DNA from 2 places in the Sutcliffiella sp. NC1 genome. Region 1 is predicted to be linked to the other one. Evidence: predicted binding sites of a transcription regulator. Region 1 holds the regulator's gene; the other holds the start of a gene.
What was found. The regulator Rex, encoded in region 1, represses fermentation and respiration genes when NADH is low (regulators of the CRP and FNR family bind a similar motif). The targets are predictions, from matches to a motif close to TTGTGAAATATTTCACAA.

Region 1 (5,271 bases):
CTAGCAGTTTTTTCTTCTGACTGTACTAGTTCAATAATAATGCGATCACCGATTGGCTTTAACAAGTGAAACGACCTCCTCAAAATTATATGTAAGTATTTTTTTATTAGCACTCTAAACACTCGAGTGCTAACACAATTAATATATTAATGAATTAGTGATATTTTTGCAAGTATTTAGTTTATATTTTTTGCACATTTTTTACTTCTTTTTGTACAAAAATGATCTAACATTACGTAACACCTTTTCCATTATCTCACAATCATTTAATATTTAACCATTGTTTTTAATTATATGGATTAATTGATAAAATACAGCTGAGAATAAACTATATCTTTTTATTAGAAAACAGTTTATATGGTACAATACGTAGGAACAATTAGATAGAGGAGATTATGATGACATCAACCTATTGGAAAGTAATTATCGCCTATATTATTATGCAATTTTCTGCACTAGTTGGTATTCCACTTCTCGTTGAACTAGGAATCGGGAACGAGCTTGATTATGATGCACGAATGACATTACTTTTTAGTTATTGGACGACAATCAGCTTCACACTCGGCTTACTTATTATCCTCTGGCTGCTTCGAAAGGATTTCCAGGAAAAAGATCTACGCGGACCACAATCATCCATTTTCCAAACGATTATTTGGTCTATATTAGGTTTTTGGGTGGCTCTTTTCGGACAAGGAATAGCAGCGATGGTTCAACAGCAATTATTCGGAATAGAACCAGGCAGTGAGAATACTCAACAAATTATGGAGTTTATTAGTTCTTCTGCGGCAATTATTTTTGCGGTAGCTATTGCAGGGCCTATTTTAGAAGAAATTATCTTCCGAAAAATCATTTTCGGCGTACTATATAAGAAGTACAATTTTGCAGTAGGCTTAATTGTTAGTTCTTTATTATTTGCAGTTGTTCATCAAGAATTTGAACATCTACTTATATACTTTGTCATGGGAGCTATTTTTGCATTCCTATATGTAAAAACGAACCGAATAATTGTCCCAATTATCGCTCATGTTTCGATGAATTCCTTTGTCGTTCTAGTGCAACAAATTTTTCGTGAAGATATTGAGCGTCAACTTGAAAAACTAGAGCAAATGCAAAGCTTCATATACTTGTTTTTATAGAAGAGATAACGGAGGATATAATTTATGCGCATTACCCCATTAAGAATGGTTGTATTTTATTCCATTATGGGAATTTTATTTCTCTACCTTGCCGTCGTAACAAAAGGTGAAACGATTTGGCAATTTCACACCATTCTTTTTATGTTAATTGCAACTTTTGATTTTGGAGTGGCAATCCGGGCCTACCTTTTACACGGAAAAATTAAAGAGATGAAGAAGCAAAAATAATATTATTTTTCCTATTAGAAAAAGCAATCCCGAGGGATTGCTTTTTTAATCTTTATTCATATTTTCTAATTCCATTTTTGTTTCGGCTAATTTAGCTTTACGATACGCAATTCTAGAAATGATAATACTAATTTCGTATAAAATAAATAACGGCACAGTTACCATTAAATGTGACAACAATTCTGGTGGAGTGATAAAAGCCGCAACTACTAAAAGTATAAAATAGGCTATTTTACGGAACTTCACAAAAAATTGTGGTGTCACTATACCTAATCTAGTTAAAAACATAACGACTACAGGTAGCTGAAATAAAACTCCAAATGGAACCGTTAATTGAAATAGAAATTGAAAGTATTCATTAATGCCAATTACTTGATTAATTTCTAAGCGATTGGCAAGACCCATCATAAAAGAAACTACAAATGGAAACAAAACAAAGTAGGAAAATGCTAATCCACTTAAAAATAAAATTAAAGAAATTGGAATGTAGCTAAGTGTTACTCTACGTTCTTTCTCATATAAGCCTGGGCTAATAAAGGACCAAAGCTGATAAAAAGCAACAGGAAACGTAATAATGAACGCAATTAAAAAGGCAAACTGCATAAATACCTTAATAGGATCTGTTAAGCGAAAAGCGTTCATCGTTAAATCTCTTGCTTGCTCTGTATGTTGTAAATAGACAATAATCGGCTCTGCAAGAAAGAACCCACCAATAACGGAGGCCATAAAAAGGGAACCTACTATAATTAATCGCTTGCGCAGTTCTCCTATATGGTCATAGACCGACATTTCCTTATCTGTCATATATGTTCATCCTTACATTACTTCTTGTCTTCTTTTTTTATATCATCATCGTCATCGGCTAAACCTTTAGTAGCCTTTTTGAACTCACGTAGCGTATTTCCGGCTGCTTTCCCGAGTTCTGGCAACTTTTTCGGACCGAATATTAATAGTGCTGCAAATACAATTAATAGAATGCTTCCTGGACCTAATGGCATTCTTGTCACCTCCTCGAAATATACTTATTCTACTACTATTTTACTCAGTTGGATAGTGTTTTAGAAAATATACTAATGATTGTAATTCTACCGCTAAATCGATGTGATGAATACGTACAGTGTCTGGTACATTTATTCGCGCAGGTGTAAAGTTTAATATTCCCTTAATTCCCTTAGCGACTAGGCGATCTGTAATAGGTTGCGCAACATGAGCTGGTACTGTTAATATTGCAACTGTTACATCGTCAGGAAGCTCCATCTCTAAATCATCTAAATTGCGTACGGGAACACCTCCAATTTCTGTGCCAATCTTCGTTTCATCTACATCAAAAGCAACAGTTATCTTCGTGTTATTATTTTTTGAAAAATTGTAGTGAAGGAAAGCGGTTCCTAAATTCCCCACACCTATTAGACTAACATATGTTAATTCATCTTGGTCTAACGTTTTTCTAAAAAAAGTTAACAAATATTGAACATTATATCCGTACCCTTTTTTCCCTAACGCTCCAAAATAGCTAAAATCACGGCGAATCGTCGCTGAATCAACTTTTACCGCTTCACTTAACTCAGAAGAAGAAACTCTTTGTTTACCGGATGCATAAAGATTTTTTAAAAATCGATAATACAAAGGTAATCGTTTTGCAGTTGCTTGTGGTATTTTTAGTTGTTCGTTACTCATCCTATTCCCCCATTTACAATCCTACTTACTCTCTATTTTTTCCAATTACATTGAACGTAAACGATTTCATTCTTTTACCCTATCGCTTGCTTGAACAATTAGTAGAAGAGCGATAAACTAAGTTTAATATAGAGGTGAAAAAATGATTATTTTACAAGTAAATCAACTACATAAATATTTTGGTGCTGAACTTATTTTATCGAATATAAAGCTAGAAGTACAATCACGAGACAGAATCGCACTAGTTGGTAGAAACGGTGCTGGTAAATCAACACTTTTAAAAATAATTTCTAATCAACTCTCTTATGATAGCGGTGAAATTATTAAACCGAAGAATGTTACGATCGGTTACCTTGCACAGCATACCGGATTAGACTCAAGCCGCTCCATTTGGGAAGAATTTCTTTCTGTTTTTTCTCATCTCAAACAAATGGAAAGACAAATGAGAGACTTAGAAGAGAAAATGGCAGATCCTACACGTTTTTCTTCAGATGAAGAGTATGCCAAATTATTAAAAGAATATGATTCCCTACAAGAATCGTATAAACAACAAGGTGGCTTCCAATACGAAGCAGATATTCGGTCCATTCTTCACGGACTAAACTTTGCTACCTTTGATTATACCACACCAATTACCAGTTTGAGTGGTGGACAAAAAACAAGATTAGCTCTTGGTAAGTTACTATTAACGAAGCCAGATTTACTTATTTTAGACGAACCGACGAACCATTTAGATATAGAGACGTTAACGTGGCTAGAATCCTACTTACAAAGTTATCCTGGTGCCCTATTAATCGTTTCCCACGACCGTTATTTCCTAGACAAAGTAGTTTCTATCGTTTACGAAATATCTCGAAATGAATCCACTAAATTCATTGGAAACTACAGTAAATACTTACAACGAAAAGCAGAACAATACGAACGAGAAATGAAAATGTTTGAAAAGCAACAAGATGAAATTTCCAAGCTTAAAGATTTTGTTCAACGTAATATTGCAAGAGCGTCTACAACGAAACGGGCACAAAGTAGACAAAAGCAGTTAGATCGAATGCAGTTAATGCAGCGACCGAAAGGCGATGAAAAATCGGCCTCCTTCTCTTTTGAAATCGATAGGCAAAGCGGTAATGATGTGTTAAAAGTAGAAAACTTAACATTTTCATATGAAAATAAGCCTATCTTCGAAAATATAAACCTTTCGCTTCATCGTGGTGATAGTGTTGCGTTAGTTGGACCTAATGGCGTTGGGAAAACTACATTGTTAAAATTGCTTGTGGAGAAACTCCCTAAACAAATTGGAAAAATTCAATTTGGAGCGAATGTTTCTATTAGTTATTATGACCAACAACAAGCAGAATTACATTCCAACAAACGGGTTCTGGACGAGTTATGGGATGATTATCCTCATTTAGTAGAGAAAGAAATTCGAACTGTCTTAGGAAATTTCTTGTTTAGTGGTGATGATGTTTTAAAACCTGTTAACAGTTTAAGTGGGGGAGAAAAAGCACGTCTTGCATTATCAAAAATGATGTTGCAAAAGTCAAACGTACTTATTTTAGACGAACCGACGAACCATCTAGACCTTGATAGCAAACAAGTATTGGAAAATGCATTAATGGATTATCCAGGCACTATACTTTTCGTATCACATGACCGTTACTTTATTAACCGGATTGCCACAAAAGTAATCGAACTATCTTCTCAGAATGCTGTAGAGTTTTTAGGTGACTATGATTACTTCGTGCAAAAGAAGTTTGAGATAGAAGAACTTAATAAGTTATCCACAGACTCTTCTACTGAAAAACAGAAAGAAAAACCTCAAGAAAAATTAAGCTATGAACAGGAAAAAGAATTAAAAAGAAAAGAGCGACAGCGAAAACGTCGTATTGAAGAAATTGAGGAAGAAATAGAAGTACTGGAGTTACAACTAGAAGAAAATGAAAAGCTTTTATGCAAACCTGAAATTTACCAAAATCACGAAAAAGTACACCAATTAAATATAGAGAACGAAGAAGCTAACAATAAACTGCTTACTTTAATGGAAGAGTGGGAAGAACTGAACAGCTAAAGGATGCGAATTTTCGCATCCTTTCTATATTTTCTATCCACAAAAAGTAAACAATCCACATACTTATTAACAATTCTACTCTTATTTATTAAGGTATTCACAAACTTATCAACATTATCCACAAACATTAACACACTTATCCACATTATTTACTAACAAATGTTT
Region 2 (5,271 bases), 2.0 Mb from region 1:
GAAAGGCTTAAGAACCTAATGACTCATGGAATGTACGATTAATAACGTCTAATTGCTGTTCTCTTGTTAGTTTAATAAAGTTAACGGCATAACCTGATACACGAATGGTTAACTGTGGATACAATTCTGGATGTTCCATTGCATCTAGTAAAGTTTCGCGATCAAATACGTTAATATTTAAGTGGTGCCCTTTTTTGTCTGCATAGCCATCAAGAATAGCTACTAAGTTAGTAATTTGAGTATCTTCTTCTTTCCCTAACGCTTTCGGAACGATAGAGAACGTGTTAGATATACCGTCTAATGCGTGATGGTAAGGGAGTTTGGATACAGAATTTAAAGAAGCAAGGGCTCCTTTCTTATCACGACCATGTAATGGGTTAGCCCCTGGTGCGAATGGCTCGCCATCTCGACGACCGTCCGGAGTATTCCCAGTTTTCTTCCCGTACACTACGTTAGAAGTAATCGTTAAGATTGACATCGTTGTCATTGAATTACGGTACGTCTCATGTTTCTTTAACTTTTTCATAAAGCTCTTCACAACTTCTACCGCGATAGAGTCAACTCTCTCGTCGTTGTTACCGTATTGAGGATAATCTCCTTCTACTACATAATCAACAGCAATGCCATTTTCATCACGAATTACTTTAACTTTAGAATGTTTAATAGCACTTAACGAGTCAGCAACGACGGATAAACCAGCAATACCAGTAGCCATTGTACGTAAAACGTCTTTATCATGCAGCGCCATTTCAATTCTTTCATAGTTGTATTTATCATGCATGTAATGAATGATATTTAACGTATTAATGTAAAGTTCTGCTAACCAATCGAGCACTTGATCATATTTAGACATTACTTCGTTGTAATCTAAATACTCGCCTTGTATTTTCTCAAACTTCGGTGCAACTTGTATTTTTGCTTTTTCATCTACGCCACCGTTAATAGCGTATAGTAAAGCTTTTGCTAAGTTCGCTCTAGCTCCGAAGAACTGCATTTGCTTACCAATTCTCATTGCAGATACACAACAAGCGATGCCGTAATCGTCACCATATTCAAGTCTCATTAAATCATCATTTTCGTATTGAATAGAGCTTGTTTTAATAGACATGTTAGAACAAAAACGCTTAAAGTTTTCAGGTAGTTGTGTAGACCAAAGAATCGTTAAGTTAGGCTCTGGAGCAGGACCTAAGTTCGTTAATGTGTGAATAAAACGGAAGGATGACTTTGTAACAAGCGGTCTGCCGTCTAATCCAATACCACCGATAGACTCAGTAACCCACGTTGGATCTCCACTAAATAAGTCATTGTATTCTGGCGTTCTAGCAAACTTCACTAAACGTAACTTCATAACGAAATGATCTACTAGTTCTTGAGCTTCTTCTTCTGTTAATCTACCTTCGCGAATATCATTTTCAATATAAATATCTAAGAAAGTAGATACTCGACCTAGGCTCATTGCTGCTCCATTTTGTTCTTTAATAGCTGCTAAATATCCGAAGTATAGCCATTGAAAAGCCTCTTTAGCTGTTTGAGCTGGCTCCGAAATATCATATCCATAAATACTTGCAAGTTCCTTTAGTTCTTGCAGTGCACGAATCTGTTCAGAAATTTCTTCTCTTAAACGGATAATATCTTCCGTCATTCTAGAGCCTGTGTCTTTTAAATCTTTTTTCTTATCTTCAATAAGGAAGTCTATTCCATAAAGTGCAACTCTACGATAGTCTCCAATAATTCTTCCGCGACCGTAAGCATCTGGTAAACCAGTAATAATTCCTACTTTTCTAGCTACTTTCATTTCATCTGTATAGGCATCGAATACACCTTGGTTATGTGTTTTTCGATGTTTGGTGAAGAAATTATCTACTTCCTTATCAATTTCGTATCCGTATGACTCTAAGGCAGTTGCTGCCATTCTTATACCGCCATAAGGTTGTAAAGATCGCTTGAATGCTTCATCTGTTTGGAAGCCAACAATTGTTTCACTATCTTTATCTAAATAAGCTGGGCCGTGAGAAGTGATAGTAGATACGATCTCTGTATCTAAATTGTATACACCGCCTCTTTCACGTTCTTCTTTCGTAAGTTCCATTACTTTCTTCCATAAGCTCTCTGTACGTTCTGTAGCCTGTGCTAAAAACGTTTCATCTCCATCATAAGGTAAAAAGTTTTGTTGGATAAAATCTCTTACATCAATTTCTTTATTCCAGTTTCCTTTGCGGAAATTTTGAGGATAGTTCATGATTTCCAACTCCTTTAAAAAGGTTAATTGAGTTTGTGATGTTTTTAACAATTTAAATATAACAAGGAACATTCAGGAAAAGGTGTGATATTTATCACATGACACGAATTTGTAAAAAATTTATTACTAAAATTTGAAAGTGTGATAAAGTTCACATTTTAGTATTAGCTTGAAGATGTATGATGTGCCCATAGAAAGAAAAGTTAAAGATTAATTGGAGGAATGAAAAATGGCACGTATAACAGAATGGAACCCAGAAAATAAAGATTTTTGGGAAAGAGAAGGGAAGCGACATGCAAGGCGTAACCTTTGGATATCTGTTTTTACATTATTATTAGCGTTTGTTATTTGGCAGATGTGGTCAGTAGTTGCAGTTCGGTTAAATGATATAGGGTTTCAGTATACAGATGAGCAATTATTTACGCTAGCAGCCATTCCAGGATTAATTGGGGCATCGTTACGATTTATTTATACATTCGCTGTTGGAAAGTTCGGCGGGCGAAACTGGGTTGTATTTTCTACAGGTGTATTAGCTATCCCAGCCATTGGTATCGGATTTGCTGTTCAAAACCCAGATACACCATATTCGGTTATGCTAATTCTTGCAGCTCTTTGTGGTTTAGGGGGAGGTAATTTCTCTTCTTCTTTAGCGAATATTAGCTTTTTCTACCCTAAAAAAGAAAAAGGAACAGCGTTAGGTATTAACGGTGGACTCGGAAATATGGGGGTATCAGTTGTACAGTTTGTTACTCCATTAGTTATTACGATCGGAACTTTCTCATTTATCGGTGGAGAAGGTCAAGTGTTACCGGATGGATCACAAGTTTGGTTACAAAATGCAGCGTTCGTTTGGGTATTACCTATTATAATTATGACGATTGTTGCGTATTTTGGAATGGATAACTTACCTAATACGAAACAATCTGTAGCAGAACAATTTGTTATTGTGAAAAGAAAGCATACGTGGATCATGACTTGGTTATATGTTGCGACATTCGGTTCATTTATTGGGTACTCAGCAGCATTTCCACTATTACTAAAAAGTACGTTCCCACAATATGTTGGTTTAGCCTTTTTAGGAGCATTTTTAGCCGCGTCGTTTAGACCGGTTGGTGGTTGGTTATCAGATAAGTTTGGAGGAGCAAAAGTAACAACATTTGTTCTAATCACGATGTCTATAGGGGCATTGCTAGTTATTTACTTCCTTGGACAACAATTTTTCACTGGTTTCTTACTTTCGTTTTTACTATTATTCATTGCAGCAGGTATAGGTTCTGGTTCTACGTTCCAGATGATACCTATCATTTTCCCAGCAAAAGAAGCAGCGCCAGTTCTTGGATTTACTGCAGCATTTGCAGCTTATGGATCATTCTTTATTCCAAAATTGTTCGGTTGGTCAATGGCTACGTCAGGAACACCAGCTACTGCGTTATATTTCTTTATCGCTTTTTACGCAATTTCTATTCTATTAAATATTTATTACTATAACCGTAAAAACGCAGAAGTAAAATGCTAATTAAGACATAAAAGAGATGGAAGGGAGTTCTTTACATACGTGAAGAACTTCCTTTTTAACGTTAAAAGTAATTTTAGTCGAATTCTGAGCTGTAAATTTAGTAAAATAAAGGAAAGGAGGGGTATTTTTGTTTAGACAAGCTGTAGGGGCGATAGCGAAAAGAGAAAATGGCGATATTTTACTAGTAGAAAAAGTTAAATGGCATGATAAAAATGGAAATAAAATTAACACTACTGCTGAGTGGGATATACCAAAAGGTGGCGTCAAAAGTGAAGATGAATCACTACAACAGGCGCTTATTAGAGAGTTAAAAGAAGAAACTGGATCTGCCGAATGGGAAATTGTATCACAATATGATGCGAAGATTCAGTTTACTTTTCCAACTTCTATTCAAGAAAAGATTGGTTACAAAGGTCAGAGCACGACATTGTTTCATGTCGTGTATACGGGTAATAATGACGTGTTTACACCAATTGATACAGAAATAAAAAGCTGTCGATGGGTTTCTAAAGAAAACATAGTCGATATAATAGCGCATGAAGAAACGAAGCATTTTTTAACTAAATATGTTTTATGAGCATAGGGAGGCTGTCCAATAAACCTCAAAACAGTGTAGAATCAATTCGTTTTTCCATTGTTTTTCATGTAAGGATTTCATACAGAAGGTAGAATCATTATACATAGTATTTTTGATTGGGCTAAACTACATTCTATACAAACTACACATAATCAAAAATTTGTACGTACAGCTCATGAAAATTTAAGAATACTTATGAGGGTAACGAACAAAAAAGGTCCTAAAAGTCAGATTCTACTGACTTTTAGGACAGCCCCGTTATTTAATAAACATTTCCTTTTTCATCTACAAATACAGATTTTACTACCGTTCTCTCAAAGTCATCTCCATTAGCAGTTTTTCCTTTAAAATCAATCGTTATGTTGTAAACACCTGCTTTTGAAAGGGTAATAGGTAGTTTTTCCTTTTGTGCCATTTGTTTTTTCGTACGTGTAGTTTGTATTCCATTATTATTAAGGTGGACTGTCATTTCTAGTGCTTTAATATTTTTTCCTCTACTAACCTGTAAGTTTTCGTAATCAAATGTTAGGCTATCATTAATGTTACTGTCGATGGAGACATTCATTAAATAAGCTGCCTTTGTTTCGTTAGCAAGAACTGTCCACTTTCCAGCTTCAGGTTGATTGATCGTAACGGTGTGATGATATGCTCCTTTAAAAATATTGTCATTTTCATAAATTGCAAAGTTACTATATATATAGCCGGAAGGGCTTACTACTTGTAATTGTTGATGTTTTTGGTCACTTAGCCAATCCAATGATAAATGATTAGTACCGTTTTCTACAACAAAATGTTCTTTTTTACTGTTATTATATTCTCCACCGCGGAGTATCATATTGGTTGCTGGGTTGATGGTTTCTATATCTAAATATTCAGCAGAGGCACTAACCTCGTTATATGCGGAAAAAAATGAGCTTGGCTGGCTACTTGTTAAATATG

Region 2: pflB (formate C-acetyltransferase) is a predicted target of Rex. The motif match lies at 2,273-2,290, and genes of this name have one in related genera.

Annotation. Positions count from the first base shown of each region.
Region 1 covers NZ_CP115153.1:264,956-270,226, reverse strand. Annotated here, with positions in the region: gene groES (co-chaperone GroES) at 1-65, opposite strand, end outside; gene O1A01_RS01490 (CPBP family intramembrane glutamic endopeptidase) at 396-1,136, shown strand; gene O1A01_RS01485 (YdiK family protein) at 1,161-1,364, shown strand; gene tatC (twin-arginine translocase subunit TatC) at 1,410-2,168, opposite strand; gene O1A01_RS01475 (twin-arginine translocase TatA/TatE family subunit) at 2,186-2,362, opposite strand; gene O1A01_RS01470 (redox-sensing transcriptional repressor Rex) at 2,403-3,041, opposite strand; gene O1A01_RS01465 (ABC-F family ATP-binding cassette domain-containing protein) at 3,184-5,106, shown strand.
Region 2 covers NZ_CP115153.1:3,224,913-3,230,183, reverse strand. Annotated here, with positions in the region: gene pflB (formate C-acetyltransferase) at 8-2,239, opposite strand; gene O1A01_RS16840 (NarK family nitrate/nitrite MFS transporter) at 2,469-3,755, shown strand; gene O1A01_RS16835 (NUDIX hydrolase) at 3,883-4,332, shown strand; gene O1A01_RS16830 (esterase/lipase family protein) at 4,595-5,271, opposite strand, start outside.